DNA from 4 places in the Vibrio sp. R11-SG3-ISO9 genome. Region 3 is predicted to be linked to each of the others. Evidence: predicted binding sites of a transcription regulator. Region 3 holds the regulator's gene; each other region holds the start of a gene.

Region 1 (5,024 bases), on a different contig from region 3:
CTGGATTGCATCTTTAAATCAGGATGCCAAAACGTCGAATAAACTGATCAAGGTTTATCGTCACTGTGAAGAACTGCTAAAAGAGCATGAGCAAGCCTCACTGCTATTGTGGCGTGGCCGAGAGATGATAGAAATCTTGGTGACGTTATCAATGGATCGCGCGACACTCGTTGCGGCTCAGCTTTTCCCTGTTGTCTCCAGTGGTGTATTTGAGCGAGAAGCCTTTGAAGAGAGCTACGGCAAAGAGATCGTTAAGCTGATTGATGGCGTTGAAGAGATGGCGGCACTTGGCCAACTCAACGTTACCCTTGAAGGCAGCGCAGCGTCAGGCCAGGTTGATAACGTGCGCCGCATGCTATTGGCTATGGTTGATGATTTCCGCTGTGTGGTCATCAAGCTTGCTGAGCGTATTTGTAACCTTATCGAGGTGAAAAAAGCACCTGATGAAGTGCGTAGAGCGGCAGCGAAAGAGTGTGCCAACATCTATGCGCCACTGGCTAATCGTCTTGGTATTGGTCAGCTTAAATGGGAAATCGAAGACTACGCTTTTCGTTACCAACAACCAGATACCTATAAGCAGATCGCTAAGCAGCTTTCTGAGCGTCGTATCGTTCGCGAACAGTACATCACAGATTTCGTTGATGACCTTACGTCTGAAATGGGACGCTCTAGCATCAACGCGGAAGTAAGCGGTCGTCCAAAACATATCTACAGCATCTGGCGTAAGATGCAGAAGAAAGGCTTGGCTTTCGATGAGCTATTTGACGTGCGTGCTGTACGTATCATCGCAGACCAACTGCAAGACTGTTATGCAGCGCTTGGTGTTGTGCATACCAAATACAAACACTTACCAAGTGAGTTCGATGACTATGTCGCGAACCCGAAACCGAATGGCTACCAATCTATCCATACCGTGGTACTTGGGCCTGAAGGCAAAACCATCGAGATCCAGATCCGTACTAAACAGATGCACGAAGACTCAGAGCTGGGTGTTGCCGCGCACTGGAAGTACAAAGAAGGCTCATCAGGTGGTCGCAGCGGTTACGATGAGAAGATCACATGGTTGCGTAAGCTGATCGATTGGCAAGAAGAGATGTCTGACTCTGGTGAGATGCTGGATGAAGTTCGTAGCCAAGTCTTTGATGATCGTGTATACGCGTTTACACCACGCGGTGATGTGGTCGACTTACCAATGGGCGCAACTCCGTTGGATTTCGCTTACCACATTCACTCTATGGTCGGTCACCGCTGTATCGGTGCCAAAGTAGGTGGACGTATCGTTCCATTTACTCACAAGCTCTCGATGGGTGATCAGGTTGAGATCATCACTCAGAAAGAGCCAAACCCTTCACGTGATTGGCTAAACCCAACCACAGGCTTCGTTCATTCTGGTCGTGCTCGCGCCAAGATTAACGCTTGGTTCCGCGCACAAAGCCGTGAGAAAAACCTCGAAGCAGGTCGTGATATTCTAGAGAGCGAGCTGCACAAGATTGGCGCGACGCTCAAAGACGCCGACCAATATGCCCTGAAGCGTTTCAACGTGAATACGCCAGATGAGCTGTATGCGGGTATCGGTAGCGGTGATTTGCGAATCAACCAAGTGATCAACCACATCAATGCATTGGTGAATAAGCCAACTGCGGAAGAGGAAGATCAAAAGGCACTAGAGAAGCTACTTGAGTCAGAAAACAAGCCTGCTCAACAGAGCCGTCCTAAGAAAGATGCGGTTGTGGTTGAAGGTGTCGATAACCTGATGACGCACCTTGCACGCTGTTGTCAGCCAATCCCAGGTGACAGCATCAAGGGTTACATCACTCAAGGTCGTGGTATCTCTGTCCACCGTAGTGATTGTGAGCAACTGAGCGAGCTAAGAATCCACGCACCAGAGCGTATCATTGATACGGTTTGGGGTAATGGCTTCGTTGGTTCTTACATCCTAACGCTGCGTGTTGAAGCGCTAGAACGTAGTGGATTATTGAAAGACATCACCTCGCTGTTTGCTAATGAGAAGATCAGTGTTACGACCATGAAGAGCCGTACTGACTACAAGCGTCAGCTATCAGTGATGGACTTTGACCTGGAAGTGACCAACATTGAAATCCTCAGCCGCGTGACGAGTCGCGTCGAGCAGATCAAAGATGTTATGAGCGTCAAGAGATTAGGATAGTTTTTACGTTGTACTTAGCTTTCTAACGGCGTTAGTTTCACTTATTTTCGGAATGCCGGCCCAGGCTCATCACATAGGCAAGCTATGCTCAGGAGCCTCATAAGTTTACTGCCTTGTTAGAAGAACTAATTACTTAGTAAAAAAACATAGTTGTCATTCCCTACAGTGAGGAACGAACGTGATAGGGAATCTCGCTAAGTAGTTTGAGATCCCCAACTCGCTCATACTTCGCTCTTGGGGATGACGAAAAATAGAAAGGTGAGTGGTTTTAACTGCTCACCTTTTTTAGTTTTAAGAAAAGAATTAGATTAAAACAATCAAATAGGATAATAGGAAAGCACCATGAGCCACCCGATTGAACAACTAGAACAAATTATGGCGAAGCTGCGCGATCCAGAAGGTGGCTGCCCTTGGGATCTGAAACAAAATTTTGAAACAATTGTCCCGCATACTATCGAAGAGACATACGAAGTAGTGGATGCGATTCACAACAAGGATTGGCCAAATCTACAAGAAGAGCTGGGCGACTTGTTGTTTCAGGTGATTTTTTACAGTCAACTTGCGAAAGAGCAAGGGTTGTTCGAGTTTTCTGATGTGGTAGATGGTGTGAATGAGAAGCTGACTCGTCGTCATCCACATGTGTTTTCTGATGTTGAATTTGATGATGAAGAGGCAATCAATGCCAACTGGGAAGCCGAGAAAGCCAAAGAAAAAGTGCAAGCAGGCAAAACTCAGGAAAGTATTCTAGACTCAATACCAAACTCTCTACCTGCACTTTTGCGTGCTACAAAGGTGCAAAAGCAGGTAGCAAAATATGGCTTTGATTGGGAATCAATTGGCCCTGTTGTCGATAAGGTTCGGGAAGAGGTCGATGAAGTGCTTGAAGAAGCACTGCAAATTACGCCAAATGAGGATTTGGTAGAGGAAGAATTGGGTGATTTACTGTTTGCGACGGTGAATCTAGTGAGGCATCTAGGGAAAAACCCAGAATCGGCACTGAGCAAAGCTAACGTAAAATTTGAGCGTCGCTTTAAAGGTGTAGAAGGAAAAGTTCGTCAAAAAGGTAAAACTTTGAACGATTTTTCCCTCTCTGAGCTCGATTCTATGTGGGATGAAGTCAAGTTGGCGGAGAAAAGTTGAACAAAGCTTTTGTGCTGATTTGATTTGAAGCAAAAAATAAAAAATAGCAGTGTGATAGATTTCACGTTGTGGCGATAAGGGGCTTCTGGTATATTTTCATCCCGTCCAGAAGAAATCCATTTTCCCTCATTCAACCAATTTCAGGTTAAACATGACGACAAATTACATTTTTGTTACTGGCGGGGTTGTATCCTCTCTAGGTAAAGGTATTGCAGCGGCATCGCTTGCAGCTATTTTAGAAGCTCGTGGTCTTAAAGTGACTATGATGAAGCTTGACCCTTACATCAACGTTGATCCAGGCACTATGAGCCCGACTCAACACGGTGAGGTGTTCGTTACGGAAGATGGCGCTGAAACTGACCTTGACCTTGGTCACTACGAGCGATTCATTCGCACCAAGATGACTAAGCGTAACAACTTCACAGCGGGTCGTGTTTACTCAGACGTTCTAGCGAAAGAGCGTCGCGGTGATTACCTAGGTGCAACTATCCAAGTAATCCCTCACATCACTAACTCTATCAAAGACCGTGTAATTGCTGGCGCAGAAGGCCACGATGTTGCGATCGTTGAAGTTGGTGGTACGGTTGGTGATATCGAGTCTCTACCATTCATGGAAGCGATTCGTCAGCTAGCAGTAGAGCTAGGCCGTGAGCGTGCAATGTTCATGCACCTAACACTAGTTCCTTACCTAGCAGCAGCTGGTGAAGTGAAAACTAAACCGACTCAGCACTCTGTAAAAGAGCTACTGTCTATCGGTATCCAGCCAGATATCCTAGTTTGTCGTTCTGATCGCATGATCCCTGCGAACGAACGTAAGAAGATTGCTCTATTCTGTAACGTTCAAGAGAAAGCAGTAATCTCAATGAAGGATGTAGACTCAATCTACAAGATCCCTCAACTAATTAAATCACAAGGTCTTGATGACCTAGTGTGTACTCGTTTTGGTATCAACGCTCCAGAAGCAGACCTATCAGAATGGGAACAGGTAATCTATGAAGAAGCGAACCCAACTGGTGAAGTAACCATCGGTATGGTTGGTAAATACATTGAATTACCAGATGCATACAAGTCAGTGAACGAAGCACTTAAGCACGCGGGTCTTAAGAACCGCCTAAGCGTTAAGATCAAGTACGTTGACTCTCAAGAAGTAGAAGCGAAAGGCGAAGAAGCACTTCAAGGTCTTGACGCTATCCTAGTACCAGGTGGCTTCGGTGACCGTGGTGTTGAAGGTAAGATTTTCGCAGCACAATACGCTCGTGAGAACAAAGTACCTTACCTAGGTATCTGTCTTGGTATGCAAGTGGCACTTATCGAGTACGCACGTAACGTTGCGGGCATGGAAGGTGCACACTCTTCAGAATTTAGCAAAGACACGAAGTACCCAGTAGTTGGTCTAATTACTGAATGGGTAGATGGTGAAGGTAAAGTTGAAGAACGTACTGAAAAATCTGACCTAGGTGGTACTATGCGTCTAGGTTCACAACTATGTCACCTAGAGAAAGGTACGAAAGCTCGTGAACTATACGGTAGCGCGACGATCCATGAACGTCACCGTCACCGTTACGAAGTGAACAACAATCTTCGTCCACAAATCGAAAAAGCGGGCCTAAAAGTATCGGGTCTGTCTGCGGACAAGAAGCTGGTTGAAGTTATCGAGATTCCAAACCACCCATGGTTTGTTGCAGCTCAGTTCCACCCAGAGTTCACTTCTACGCCT
Region 2 (5,024 bases), on a different contig from region 3:
CGCTTAATGTAATGCTTTGATTGCCACTCTCTAAACTCGCCAACGCTTGCTGTAGTTCAGCAATGCTGCACTCTTTCCCATTTTGAACCAGATAGCCCATCGCGCTCAAATGCACACCCGTCGGCTCTTTGGTTGAGCGCCCCTTGCGCAGTGGTGCCATACCAATAAAGCAGCCGTAAACAGCACGGGTTAGCGCTACATAGATCAAACGTAAGTCTTCCGCTAAGCGTTCTTTATCGGCTTGCGCTAACGCGCCATCACTGGCTGTGATATCAAGCACAGTGGTGTCTGTAGCGTGGTCGTAATATTTACCTTCGCTCGCTTCACGGTAGCTTGCTACAAACGGTAAGAACACTAAGTCATATTCCAAGCCTTTGGATTTATGGATAGTAACGATTTGCACCAAGTTTCTTTCTGACTCTAGACGTTGAATGTCATCTTCACTACCACCCAAACCATTCTGCGCATCGATGATCGCTTCCGCGAGCCAGCGCAACAGTCCATAGTCACTGTCTAGCTCTTGTCTCGCTTGTTGGAGCAATTCGCCGATGTGCATTAAATCCGTCAGTACACGCTCCCCATTCTCTTCTTCCAACAATCGCTCAGCTAGGTGGCGCTTACTCATCACCGCGCGTAACATCGGTAGCACACCGCGCTGTAGCCACAGCTTTCGGTACTCACGAAATTCATTAACCGCATTTTCCCAAACAACCTCATCATTGTTCAGTTGGTCTAGCGATGCCGCATCAAGGGCAAACAACTCAGAAGCCAGGCAAGCACGAAGAGCTCGGTCATTTTCAGGAGTTAGTACCGCTTGCAACAAACGTTGAAGGTCTTGAGCAACAAGACTGACAAAAACACTGTCTCGGTTAGAGAGGTAAACACTGGCGATGCCTTGCTCTGCAAGAGCCGTCTTAATCAAACGCCCTTCACTACCGGTTCGCACCAATACAGCTATATCACCCGCTTGAATCGATTTTTGGCTTTTGCCGTTATCAAGAAACGCTTGCTGTTCTTGAGAAGCAGTCAATATTGTTTGAATTTGACTCGCCGTCGCTTCTGCCATCGCTGCGTGATACTCCCCTTTAGGCAAAGGCTTGTCTTCCGCCTCTTGCAGCCAAAATGTCACCGCAGGTTGAACCTCATCACCAAGTGTCCATTGACGCAAATCTGCACTTGGACTCGAAGCGACAGGGAGAAACGGAATATCTTCGTCATAGATAAACGGACTATCAGAGTTGCTAAACACCTGATTTACCGCACTCACCATGTCTGCACTTGAACGCCAGTTAGTGCCAAGAGTGTAGTGGGCACTCACTTGGTTACGCGCTTTGATATAAGTAAAAATATCTGCACCACGGAAGCCGTAAATCGCCTGCTTTGGGTCACCGATCATAAACAAACCACATTGTGGGCTATCCAGATAAATACGGCTGAAGATGCTGTATTGCAGAGGGTCGGTATCTTGGAATTCATCGATCATCGCGACCGGATAAAGAGCACGAATTCGTTCGACTAACAATGATTGCTCATCGACATCAATCGATGCTGAGAGTTGGGTAAGCAGATCGTCAAACGAGAGCCACTGCTTCTGCTCTTTGGCAGCGGCAAGCATGGTTCGACAATGAGTAATTGCATGCGCCAGTAACGGCGCTTTCATATCTGCTGGCTGTGCTAAGAAGGTCTCAATCGCCTCAAAAACCTCATGACAAGGAGCGGTGCCTTTCGGAGTTTTTTCATTCAGCGTCGATTGAGCAAACTTCTCGAGTTTATCTGGGTAATGATAATCGTGTGTCTCACTTTGCGCCCAAGTCGTTACCGCCTCTAACCAAGTCGGCAGTGACTTTTTGGTGTAGCTGCGTTTGTTAACATCTGAGCCCGAGATAATGGGCAGAAAGTCCTCTTGCGATGCCAGCCATTGTGCTTTGAGCGCTCTGATTTTGTCGAGATTGCTGTTGTGAAGAGACTGCAGATCACCAGACATCGCCTCTACCGTTAGCTTTAACGGCGCGCCAGTCAGGTAGCGATTCACATCCGCTAACAGAGCAGAAGGAGAACCCCAGATATTACGCACTTCGCCAGCCAACTGCAGCGGTAATGGGTAGAACTGTTTACGCCAGTAATCCGCCACCACTTGTGCTTTTAGATGACTTTCGTCGGTCACAAATTCATTGTCAAAGCGACTGCCCGACTCAAAAGCATTTTGCGTTAGCATGCGTTGGCAGAAGCCGTGAATGGTGTATACCGCCGCTTCGTCCATCTGCCTTTCAGCATTAAGAAGGATTTTGGCAGCCCCCGCATGATCGTCAATGTCTTCAAGTAGAGGAGCAATCACAGGATCGCCACTCTGACCACGCGAGAAAGCAATGCGCGCATCGTGAATACGAGCTCGAATACGATCTCTAAGTTCCGCGGTTGCCGCTTCAGTAAAGGTCACCACCAAAATCTGATCGACCGTTAGTGGTTGCTGGTGTCGACTCGGCTCTTCACCGTTTACGCCAACCTTTGATGTACCGTGACCAAGCAAAAGTCGCAGATACAAGCCAGCTATCGTGAAGGTTTTCCCCGTACCCGCAGAGGCTTCAATCAATCGCGCCCCATGCAGAGGAAACGTCATGGTATTAAGCGCTTGTGGCGTGATAGCGAGATCACGATTTGTGGTAGTCATACCGAGCTGCCTTCTTCTTAATTATTCTGTTACAAATGTGACCTAGTATCAAAAACGTCATTCAAATCTGGTCTAGTACCAATATCTTATTAGGGAGTGCGATCTCTCTCACGGATCAATTTGGTGCACGTCGTTACTATGCGCCCACGAGTTCAGGCAAGCGATTACTTTTTCGCCACCAAAGAACCAAAAGAATAATGGTCCCTCTGACCTGTGGCCGTACAGCGAACGCCCTACACTAATAATGATTTACTGGCGGCCACTTTAATTCCTGTGCTTTTCATTCCCTGACTTATCAGTACTTCTCTTATCCAGTCTATACTCATTCTAAAATTGCAATAAGCTTCCCATATACATCGGCCTAATTGGCATGGGTTGAGCGATCTTGACGATCGTCCTAAGTTACTCCTGATCATTGGGATCAATCGCTGCAAGACGAGCTGCTTGCATCACTAACGTAGAGTACAGCCTTGCTTCCGCCGCCAATGTGTCATCCCACTTTGGCCAAATACGTGAGATGTAGCTATCGCGTCCTTCACCGGTAAACGCGTAACTATCATTAAAGGTATCCGCCATCTTCTTCAGAGACTTCTCTTCATCATCAACCCATTTGCCTCGACTGAATCCTGCCTCAACTCCTGCTAAGGCCGTTTTAGGAAAATATGGAAGCGGTTGAGTCATACCTTGATAGAACAGGCGAACGAGCTCGCCTAAAGTCTGCTTTGCCGTTTGAACATCACTCAGAGGGCTAAGCGTAAGATGCACCACGCCCTCTTTTTTGTCGTAGCCGATAATATGCGTTGTTTGCGGGTTGCCCATCACATTGCAACACAGGTGATCAATCCAAGCAGCCAGATAGTCTTGCGCGCGAATTTTACCACTGCGATAACGCACAAGGCCCGATTGATAATTGTGCGTTAGCCAACCTATCAACTTGACCGGCTTTCCTTCGCCGAGGCTGTCTATCGTAATATTGACCTCTAAATCTTCTTTAGGCGCACCTGTAACGAATTGGATCTCTTTGGCTAGCTCCTCGGCTTGCACACGATTGGTCTCAAACTCTATGTCACCAAATGCTCCAACTGGCAAACGACCTTGAGCTTTCTGCTTAGCGACAAAGTGACGGATGGCTTCATCCGGCGATTGAGGGTTATCAATCAATACTTGTAAGAGTGCATCTTTGAGTTGATAGCTCTCTAGGCCGTTCAACACAAACGGTTCATCGTCTTCCATCACTGGTAACGGCGGCTCAAACACCACCTTTAAACGGCGATTAAAGAAGTATTGAACAGGTAGACGCCAAAAACGCTGTAACTCAACCAGATCAAGCTCAAGTGGGTAAGTTGCTCCGGCAAGGTAATCTTCTAACGCACGGTTGAATTCACCACTGCGCTCACCAGCTCGATTTGCCGCAGGCAGCCACTCTTTAGCATAGCTAAGCTGCGTATTGTCTTGACCCGGCATGAAAGCACTCGGACTGAATGGCGTCATGGTGTGTTCAAACATCTGAGCTCGGCTTAGCTTACGCCCGGATTCATCGCTTCCCAGAGCCTCGTCACCCTGTAGACAGTAGTTCTGCTCGCAGTATTCGATCAGCTCAGACACCAACACTGACGGGACGCGCTCTGTGTTATCTTGAATAGAGCGACCAACATAACTGATGTACAGGCTCTCTTGCGCCGATAACATCGCTTCTAAGAACAGGTAACGGTCATCATCACGACGAGAACGATCACCCGGACGAGTGCGACCATTCATTAAGTCAAAGCCTTCTGGTGGCATAGAACGCGGATAAACACCATCATTCATTCCCAGCAGACATACCGTTTTGAAAGGAATCGAACGCATCGGCATCAGAGTACAGAAGTTCACTTGTCCTGCTAAAAAGCGTTGGCTGATGCGTGCCCCAGAGAGTTTATTGTTCAGGTACTGATAAACGATGCTTGGTGATAAATCTTGCTCAAACAGAGCATCGTCAAGCTGTTCGTTAAGTTGCCCAAGGGCATCACGAATCGACTTTAATACCACTTCGCCCTCAAGCTCGACGCTGAAGAAGTCATCGATCAAGTTAAGCAGAGTCTCACGCCAACGTTCAATCGGTTGTGACTGATTGAGGCGCTGTCGATAATGGGTAATGCGATCAATAAAGTGCGCGAGCTTACCCGCAAGCTCTGCGCTCATGCCTTGCACTTCATCGTATGCAGCAATCGATGAGTCAGCGGTTTCAAATAATCCTGCAGATTCAGACATCGCATAGCCAAGCAGCATCCGCTGAACACCGAACAGCCAAGTGTTTTGTTGAGTCTCGGGTAGGTCAAATTCTGTTGCGGTACTGCCATCAACACCCCAGCGAATA
Region 3 (5,024 bases):
GCTTCTAGGCTGCCATAAAAAAATAGCCGTGTTATAGTGGAAAACGATTGCTAACAAGTAAGTTATTCTAACGACAAGGGTTGTCATGTCCGCTAAACATCCAATTATTGCGGTTACAGGTTCTTCAGGAGCCGGTACCACCACTACCTCAGAAGCCTTCCGAAAAATGTTCAACATGATGGATGTGAAGGCGGCTTGGGTTGAAGGCGATAGTTTCCACCGCTTTACTCGTCCAGAAATGGATGTCGAGATCCGAAAGGCTAGAGAGCAAGGCAAGCACATCAGTTACTTTGGCCCACAAGCCAACGACTTTGGTGCGCTTGAAGAGTTCTTCCGTCAGTATGGTAACGAGGGGACTGGGCAAGTCAGACGCTACCTGCACACCTTTGATGAGGCGGTGCCTTACAATCAAATGCCGGGCACTTTTACCCCATGGCAAGAGATTCCAGAAAACTCTGATGTGATGTTTTACGAAGGCTTACATGGTGGGGTTGTTGATGGTGATGTGAACGTATCGCAACACGTTGACCTGCTGATTGGCATGGTACCCATCGTCAACCTAGAGTGGATTCAAAAATTCGTCCGAGATACACGTGATCGCGGACATTCACGTGAAGCGGTAATGGACTCTATTGTTCGTTCAATGGATGACTATCTCAACTACATTACCCCACAGTTTTCACGTACCCATATCAATTTTCAGCGAGTACCGACCGTTGATACCTCTAACCCACTTAATGCAAAGGGCATCCCTAGCCTTGACGAAAGTTTCGTAGTTATTCGTTTGCGTGGTATCAAAAACGTCGATTTCCCGTACTTACTCGCTATGATTGATGGCTCATTTATGTCTCGTCACAATACACTTGTTGTGCCAGGCGGGAAAATGAGCTTTGCTATGGAGCTCATCGTAAGACCAATCTTACAACAGCTCATTGAAACGGGAAAAATTGGCTAACGGAACAGCATTCCGGTTGATTACTTTTCATACCGTGATCATGTGCACAATTTTGCGTAAAAAATCGTAGCTTGGTCACGATTAAAATCAAGAAATAGTGACTGAAAAAGGATACTATTCTTAACCGAAACACAAGATAGCTTGCAGCACAGAACAAGTGCTCTTATCCTAAGAAGTCAAATTCAGGCTTAGCTAAAATATGGAAAGCGGCAAGCATACCCTGCAGAGGAAGTGAGATATTATGGTTCTAGGTAAACCTCAAACCGATCCAACATTAGAGTGGTTCCTTTCACACTGTCATATTCATAAGTACCCTTCAAAGAGTACTCTGATTCACGCTGGTGAAAAGGCAGAGACCCTGTACTACATCGTTAAGGGTTCTGTGGCAGTTCTTATCAAAGACGAAGAAGGTAAGGAAATGATTCTTTCTTACCTAAACCAAGGCGACTTTATCGGCGAACTTGGTCTATTCGAAGAAGACCAAGAGCGTACTGCATGGGTTCGTGCAAAATCTCCTTGTGAAGTTGCAGAGATTTCTTTCAAGAAATTCCGTCAACTTATCCAAGTGAACCCAGACATCCTGATGCGTCTTTCTGCGCAAATGGCTAGCCGTCTTCAAGTAACCAGCCAAAAAGTTGGTGACTTAGCGTTCCTTGACGTTACTGGTCGTATCGCACAAACGCTACTAAACCTAGCGAAACAGCCTGATGCGATGACTCACCCAGACGGCATGCAAATCAAGATCACTCGTCAAGAGATCGGTCAGATTGTTGGCTGTTCACGTGAGACTGTAGGTCGTATCTTGAAGATGCTAGAAGAGCAAAACCTAATTTCTGCTCACGGTAAAACTATCGTTGTTTACGGTACTCGTTAATCTCGATTAACCGAGCAAAAATTCAAAAGCCACCAAATGCGAATTTGGTGGCTTTTTCTTTATCGATAGAAGATACGAGATACGAGATACGAATGGAGCACATGAGGCTCTCGCCTTGTAAACACTATCGAAGCTAAGCGTCCCCGAATCTCTAGGACAGCCCAGCGCTCGTACCTTTCGTTACCCGTTAGTACTTTCGAAGATCTTGTCGGCCGATGCTGCAACAAAACCTGTGTAAAGCTCGCCATTGGCCATTGGGTAGCGCTTAGCAAACTCATAGAAGCCGCCTGGAACTAATTCCGCACCCTTTGAGAACTCAACCTTCACTTTGTCCGCCATTGTTGAAGATTGCTCCAACAGAACCTCTGGAGAGCCTTTCACTTGGCCACCAACACTGTTGATTGTAAAGCCAGACTCACTCAGGTGATCATTCACAGCTTGCACTTCGGCAAACTCATTTAGCTGATTCACACTCACGGTAAAGTGGTTAGCACCGTAACCATGCGCGGCCAACCAAGACGCGTATTCGCTCTCTGTCGCCAATTGTTTGTAATCTTGGAAATCCAAGTCCCAAAGACGACCTCCATATAGGAAGTCCTGCCCTTCTAACTTGCTTGCATCCACTTGCGCAACCAACTTAGCAACGATCGCTTGTAGCTCTGCAGAACACTCTTCCACTTTCAGTTCACTAATGAACACTTTTGGTTGCGTTGGATCTGGGTGTTCAAAGTGCTTAGCCACGAGTTTCTTGCTTTCAAACAGGTAGTCACCACACGCTTTGTAACCAAGTGCTAAGAAAGGTTTAGCAAGCGTATCAATCCCCAAAGGCGCAACATTAAACGTACGCAGCGCGATGTGATCATTGATAAGGTCTTCCTCTTCTTTCAACAGCTGATGTACCTTCTCAGCAGATGGGCAGAGGCGTTCGATGTAGTCATCCCATAGGGATTTGAACAGTAGATCGGGTGTCATGGTGACTCCTTGTCGGATTCTAGCAAGCTAGAGAGTTGGATTAGAAAGAGTGTGGCTGCGACGAGGCGTCAGCAGCCATCAGCTTGTGACATACTTATTTTATAATTATATCTCGCAAGGTCAGACGCCTTGCGAGTAATCCAAAGGAGGCCAAACTTCCCTGCCTCCAATTGATGGTTTACGTTGTTAGTGGTGATTAATTGCTTTCTACAATTCGATACCCGGGCTAAAGGTCGCTGGAAGTTGCGTTTCAGCGCCTTCCATCGATGCCATTGGGTATGCACAGTAGTCCGCTGCGTAGTAAGCACTCGGGCGTAGGTTGCCTGAAGCACCTGGGCCACCAAATGGTGCGTCACCACTTGCGCCTGTTAGCTGACGGTTACGGTTAACAATACCTGCACGGATGTGATCAACGAAGTACTCCCACTCAGAGTCGTCTGTTGATACAAGACCTGCAGACAAACCAAAACGTGTATCGTTCGCCAATTCAACCGCTTGCTCCAGTGACTCATAACGAACAACCTGCAGCAGTGGGCCGAAGTACTCTTCGTCTGGCAGCTCTGCAATATTGGTTGCATCGATGATGCCCGGAGTAACGAATGCAGCTTCACCAGCTTTCGCTTCAACAAGGCTTACACCACCTAAAGATTGCAGGTTTGCTTGCGCATCTAGAATAAACTTAGCCGCTGCTTCTGAAATTTGTGGCCCCATGAAAGGAGCTGGCTCAGCGAAAGGCTGGTCTACACGAATCTTCTTGGTTGCTGCTACTAGGCTATCGAGCAGCTGATCACCCTTCTCGCCCACTGGAACATACAGACGACGCGCACAAGTACAACGTTGACCCGCACTGATAAAGGCTGATTGGATAATGGTGTATACCGTAGCATCGACATCACCAAAGTGCTCGCTGATTACCATAGGGTTGTTACCGCCCATTTCTAGTGCCAGCATCTTACCCGGTTGACCCGCAAACTGACGGTGCAGTATATGACCCGTGTTAGCACTACCCGTAAATAGCACACCATCTAGGCCTTTAGCATCTGCTAGAGCAATACCTGTCTCTTTAGCGCCTTGAACAAGGTTAATGACACCAGCAGGTAGGCCAGCTTCTTGCCAAAGCTTCATCGCGAACTCACCTGTCCACGGTGTCTGCTCCGATGGTTTAAATACAATCGTATTGCCCGATAGCAACGCAGGAACGATGTGACCATTAGGCAGGTGACCCGGGAAGTTGTAAGGTCCAAATACTGCCATTACACCTAGAGGGCGATGACGCAGAACGATCTGGTTACCTGCCGCTTCACGTGATGATTCACCAGTACGGTCGTGATATGCACGAATTGAGATAGCAATCTTACCCGCCATCGCACCCGCTTCAGTGCGAGTTTCCCAGATTGGTTTACCCGTTTCTTTAGCGATGATTTGTGCGATCTCTTCGCTGTTCTCTTTCACTTTTTCCGCAAACTTAAGCACAATCGCTTCACGCTCAGCAAAGCTAAGTTTCTTCCAAGTTAGGAACGCTTCGCGCGCCGCAGCTACCGCTGATTCAACTTGAGCTGGTGTCGCACTGTCGCCTTTCCACACTACTTGGTTGTCGTATGGGCTAACTGATGTCATCGCTTCGCCTTGACCGGCTACCCATTGCCCTGCAATCCACTGAGTCATACTTCTATCCTTCTTTGACTAACCATCGAGCTCTATTGAGCCAACATACGAACAAAATCGCCTTCTTGAACTTCCAACGCCTCGGCCACGTTCGGCGCAAGGATTACTTTACCGCTAGCTTGGTCATAAGCACCTTTAGCAGCGACCGCGCGGAAGTTTTCAAATGAGGTGTTACCAATCAGGTAATCTTGGGAGCTTGCATGCTCACTGATTTCAACCTGAGCACGAATTGAATGGCGCACCGATTCGATATTACGCAAATCACACTCAACCGTAGGGCCTGCATCGAAGATGTCGACGTAACCACGGTTAGTAAAGCCTTCACGCTCAAGCAGTTTCAATGCTGGGCGTGTTTTCTCGTGTACTTGACCAATCACATCTTGTGCTTCTTGACTCAACAGGTTGATGTAAATTGGTAGCTTAGGCATCAGATCAGCAATGAAGCCTTTCTTACCAATACCCGTTAGATAATCCGCCAATGTAAAGTCGATTGAGAAAAAGTGCTCTTGAAGCCACTGCCAGAATGGTGAGTTACCATCATCATCAGATACACCGCGC
Region 4 (5,024 bases), on a different contig from region 3:
TGCACCAGCGAAAACACTAACGGCTGAAAATGCTGAAACCATTGGCATTGATCGCCAGCAGTGCCTGGCAAACTTAGCGATTCTTCGTGAACACCCAGAGATTCGCGAAAAGCTGATTGGTCTTTATTCTGTTGAACGCGAGTATGAGAAAGACGACGATGTTGATACTCAGCTTTACGATGGTTTCTTTTCTCCATCAGATAAAGCCGCGATGGATATTATTCGTCAAACTGAACCAAACAACCTCGCTGCACTCGACATCAGCTTTGCCGACGAACGTATAGAGCCCCTTCTGTTCCGTTACAAAGCACGTCACTACCCTTGGACGTTAGATGAATCAGAACAGCAAAAATGGGCGAATCACTGCCGTGAGTTTTACGAAAGTCGACTTGAAGAATACATGCTCAACCTTGAAAATCTTGCTCATGAGCATGAAAACGATGAAAAGAAGATGGCAATACTCAAAGCGGTATACCAGTACGTAGAGAAACTCGCGAGCTAAACCCGTCTTTTATAGCTCTAAAGCTTTATATGTACTAATTCAGACTTAAATAACGGTTACTCGTTAACCGTTATACATTAACTCAGAAAGAGACTCCTTTTGAAAGAAAGATTGATCCAACTTGTGTATCTAATGATCTCTTTTACATTGATCATCGGTTCACTGACAGCAGGCAACGCCATTCAAAGCCTTCTCGATACTGCGATTCCTGGAAGTATCTTTGGCATGCTACTGCTTTTCTTCGCAATGGTGATCGGAATTGTCCCTCCCCACTGGGTTCAACCTGGTGCGAGCCTAATCATCCGTTTCATGATCTTATTATTTGTACCGATCAGTGTTGGTCTCATGGAGCACTTCGACATGCTAGTTGCCAACGCCCTTCCCATCTTAGCTAGCGCGGTTGGTGGCACACTGATCGTCCTTATTTCTCTATCTTGGTTCTTAGACCGAGTGATTGCGAAGGGGAAATAGTATGTGGATTCTTCTGACTATTGTCGTATTTCTCTTTGCTCGTTGGGTAAGTCAAAAAGTAAGCTCGCCATTATGTAATCCTCTATTGATCAGCTTAGCGATCATTATTCCGGTGCTCACCTACTGGCGAATCCCATTCGAGGAGTACTATGCAGACAACACTTGGATTACCTTTATGCTGCAACCTGCCGTTGTAGCGCTCGCCTATCCTCTGTATGAGCAGCTACCGCAGATAAGAGCCAATTGGCGCATCATCACCTTTGCTTGCGTCTTAGGCAGTGTAATGTCAATGCTGACCGCTGCATTGATTGCCGCTGCGTTTCATGCAGACCTTGGCTTAATTGCAAGCTTACTAGGCAAATCGGTGACCACCCCAATCGCAATGGAAGTCTCTAGCCATCTCGGTGGTGAAGCTGCCATAGCGGCAATTTTGGTGCTTTTGGTTGGGCTATTTGGTGCAATTTTCGCTTATCCCATCTACAACCTAATCGGCATTAAAAGTCCAATAGCACGCGGACTTACCATGGGAACGGTCTCTCACGCATTAGGAACAGCAACTAGCGCAGAGAAAGATCCACGAGATGCTGCATTTAGCTCTCTAGCATTAGTGTTATGTGGCGTTATTACCTCGATATTGGCACCTTCTGTGTTCTCGCTGGTGTTATGGATATACTCATAATTGCAAAAATTTAACCCGAAGTAGCTGACAATCTATCTATGTCGTTGCTATTTCCCGAACAAAATCAGAGCGCTTTTCCAATAAATCTTTGGGAAATGCGCTCTTTTTTTCCACTAAACTATTTATTCATGCAATGTGATGCACCCGTCAATTTGTGACATCAATTACACTTTGCTGGCTGCAAACGATTTCATTTGTGACCTCACTCTAATTGTGCAACACAATGTAACAACCAACATACAATAGTGACACCGATCACAGAAAGTTTCTGAGTATTGCATAAACTTAAAGCCTAAGGTCAATTAAGGATTCAACATGAACAGTCGTATTACCCTGGCGCTGGAAAGTGCTCCAGCTTCATTGAAAGCACTTTTAAGTGACATCGTATTAGCAGACAACTTTGACGCCACAATCTCTAAAGAGCAGTTTCAAAGCTTGCTGGATGCAAGCGGTCTTTCTGATAAAGAAGTTCGTCTAGCTTTACTGCCAATCGCAGCTGCGTTCTCTTACGCACCGCTTTCTGATTTCTACGTTGGTGCAATAGTGCGCGGCCTATCTGGCCACATCTACTTTGGTGCGAACATGGAGATTGCCGGAGCACAGCTTGGACAAACGGTACACGCAGAACAAGCAGCAATCAGCCATGCTTGGATGAAAGGCGAAAAAGGACTTTCTGACATCACAATCAACTACAGCCCTTGTGGTCACTGTCGTCAATTTATGAACGAGCTGACTACGGCTAACGAGCTGAAAATTCAGCTACCAGAACGTGAAGAGCGTTCACTACAAGATTACCTTCCAGACTCTTTCGGCCCTTCTGATTTAGGTATCACCGAAGGCCTAATGACAGAGCTTGACCATAAATACACAACTGAAGAAACGACACCTATTGTTGTTAAAGCTCTAGAGGCGATGAACCGCAGTCATGCGCCTTACACCAAAAACCTAAGTGGTGTTTCGCTTCAACTAACGTCTGGTGAAATCTTCTCTGGTGCCTACGCTGAAAACGCGGCATTTAACCCGAGCTTGCCTCCACTTCAAGTAGCGATGATTCAAGTGATGCTGGCAGGTATTAGTTTCGATCAAATTGAGAGCGCTGCTCTAGTTGAAAACGCACAGGGCAACATTAGCCACTTGGCGGATACGCAATCAACACTGGAAGCAATTAACCCTGATATCCCAGTCACTTACTTAGCAATCTAACTGCATTAAGTTAACATGCGATTTACATAAGCAGCCCTCTTTTAGTCGGCTGCTTTTTTTATGCTTAAAATTCACTAAAACCACCACGCAAACGTTTGCTTTTGAGGTTGGAATGAGTATGATCTCCCCGTTCTCAATTACTCGTTCAACATGTTCGGAAGGAATAACTATGTTTGGTACCGCCACTCGTGACAATGCTACTCGTGTACTTCTATTAGGCTCAGGAGAGCTAGGTAAAGAGGTTGCTATTGAATGTCAACGTTTAGGTTTAGAAGTGATCGCTTGTGATCGCTACCCAGATGCACCTGCAATGCAAGTTGCTCACCGCAGCCATGTGTTAGATATGCTCGATGGCGATGCGCTAGAAGCGATCATTGAACTCGAAAAACCCGATTACGTAGTACCTGAAATTGAAGCCATCGCGACCAGCAAACTGGTTGAGTTAGAAGAAAAAGGCCTAAACGTCGTTCCTACTGCAAACGCAACCAAGCTAACAATGAATCGTGAAGGGATTCGTCGCCTTGCTGCAGAAGAGTTAGAACTGATGACTTCACCATATCGTTTTGCCGATACGTTTGAAGATTTCTCAGCCGCCGTTGAATTTGTCGGCATCCCTTGTGTCGTTAAACCAGTAATGAGTTCATCTGGTAAAGGCCAAAGCGTTATTAAGAGCGAAGACGACATTCAGAAAGCATGGGACTACGCTCAAGAAGGCGGCCGCACTGGGGCTGGACGAGTAATCGTAGAAGGCTTTATCGATTTTGATTATGAAATCACTCTGCTTACTGTGCGTGCGGTTGACGGTGTTCACTTCTGTGCGCCAATCGGCCATCGCCAAGAAGACGGTGACTACCGTGAGTCATGGCAGCCACAGGTGATGTCAGACAACGCACTCAAGGCTGCCCAATACACAGCAGGTAAAGTGGTTGATGCTCTAGGCGGCTACGGCATCTTTGGTGTGGAGCTGTTCGTAAAAGGCGACCACGTGATCTTCAATGAAGTATCACCTCGCCCGCACGACACGGGTTTAGTTACACTCCTCTCTCAAGACTCTTCTGAGTTCGCTCTGCACGTTCGCGCATTCACTGGTATGCCAATCAAGAACATCACTCAATACGGCCCATGTGCTTCTGCTGTGGTACTTGGTCAGGGCACATCAACGAATATCCGTTTCGAAGGTCTAGAGAACGCACTAAATGCGCCTCAAACTCAGGTTCGCTTGTTTGGTAAACCAGACATCAATGGCCGACGCCGCTTAGGTGTAGCTCTAACACGCCGCGATAGTATTGAATCAGCTATTGAAGACGCAGTAGAAAGTGCTGCTAAGATTAAAGTGATCTACTAATCTAAATCACTGCAGTACAAGTTGTCAGAAAAAAGACGGGACTCAGTGCCCGTCTTTTTGTTGTGATATGTAGTTAGTATCTCTTAAAGCTGACATTCAATCAGATAAACTTCTTCTGAGAAACGTGATAGACCTTTCTTGGCGATCTTAGGATGATCATCACCAGCAATATCTTGATTGAGTTGTGTAATCTTGTATCCAGAGAATAGCTGTTCTACTTCATCTCTTGGTACACTGAACGGAGGCCCACTCATCTCTTCTTGGTTGTAATCCAGAGTCACTAACAAGATCTTGCCACCAGGTTTTAACAGCTGCTTCAACCTCTCCACATACTGCACTCGCATCTCTTTAGGCAATGCCACTAAAGAAGCACGATCATAAACCGTATCAACCGCTTGAATCGGCGCCGTGAAGTAATCACCAGTGTAGATGCTCAGTTCATCAAACTGGTACAGCTCATGTTGACCATTAATCTGTGTCACCATTGGCGTATAAAAATGTTCCGAGAAAAATGCGCGGACAGCGATTTGGCTTAGCTCAACACCCTGAACGTCTTGATGCTTAGACGCCAACCAAACGAGGTCTTCGCTCTTACCACACAGTGGAACAAAAACGCTCTTGTCATGGCTAGGTTCAGTGTGCTTCCAAAATTCAATGAGCAGTGGATTCACATCTTCTAGGTGGAAACCAATTTGGTTTGCGGCCCATTTATTGTGCCAAAATTCAGGATTATTCATCTTTCGTTCATCTTGTTCATTTAATAATGCAAGGGTACAGGATAGACAGGTAAGAGCAACCTTGGCAGGGGTCAAAGTTCTTGAAAA

Evidence for each region. The regulator CRP, encoded in region 3, controls carbon source genes, mostly activating them, when cyclic AMP is high. The targets are predictions, from matches to a motif close to TGTGANNNNNNTCACA.
Region 1: pyrG (CTP synthase) is a predicted target of CRP. The motif match lies at 3,358-3,373, and genes of this name have one in related genera.
Region 2: recB (exodeoxyribonuclease V subunit beta) is a predicted target of CRP. The motif match lies at 2,766-2,781, and genes of this name have one in related genera.
Region 4: cdd (cytidine deaminase) is a predicted target of CRP. The motif match lies at 1,848-1,863, and genes of this name have one in related genera.

What each region holds. Positions count from the first base shown of each region.
Region 1 is NZ_JCBDGU010000024.1:51,798-56,821, forward strand. Features, by position in the region: gene relA (GTP diphosphokinase) at 1-2,167, shown strand, start outside; gene mazG (nucleoside triphosphate pyrophosphohydrolase) at 2,510-3,307, shown strand; gene pyrG (CTP synthase) at 3,459-5,024, shown strand, end outside.
Region 2 is NZ_JCBDGU010000050.1:135,179-140,202, reverse strand. Features, by position in the region: gene recB (exodeoxyribonuclease V subunit beta) at 1-2,668, opposite strand, end outside; gene recC (exodeoxyribonuclease V subunit gamma) at 3,071-5,024, opposite strand, start outside.
Region 3 is NZ_JCBDGU010000012.1:121,098-126,121, reverse strand. Features, by position in the region: gene AC6R05_RS04995 (YheU family protein) at 1-8, shown strand, start outside; gene AC6R05_RS04990 (phosphoribulokinase) at 86-955, shown strand; gene crp (cAMP-activated global transcriptional regulator CRP) at 1,197-1,829, shown strand; gene AC6R05_RS04980 (DUF1338 domain-containing protein) at 2,010-2,801, opposite strand; gene astD (succinylglutamate-semialdehyde dehydrogenase) at 3,009-4,466, opposite strand; gene astA (arginine N-succinyltransferase) at 4,499-5,024, opposite strand, start outside.
Region 4 is NZ_JCBDGU010000043.1:129,841-134,864, forward strand. Features, by position in the region: gene sbcB (exodeoxyribonuclease I) at 1-502, shown strand, start outside; gene AC6R05_RS14190 (CidA/LrgA family protein) at 602-973, shown strand; gene AC6R05_RS14195 (CidB/LrgB family autolysis modulator) at 975-1,652, shown strand; gene cdd (cytidine deaminase) at 1,968-2,855, shown strand; gene purT (formate-dependent phosphoribosylglycinamide formyltransferase) at 3,025-4,200, shown strand; gene AC6R05_RS14210 (thiopurine S-methyltransferase) at 4,284-4,937, opposite strand.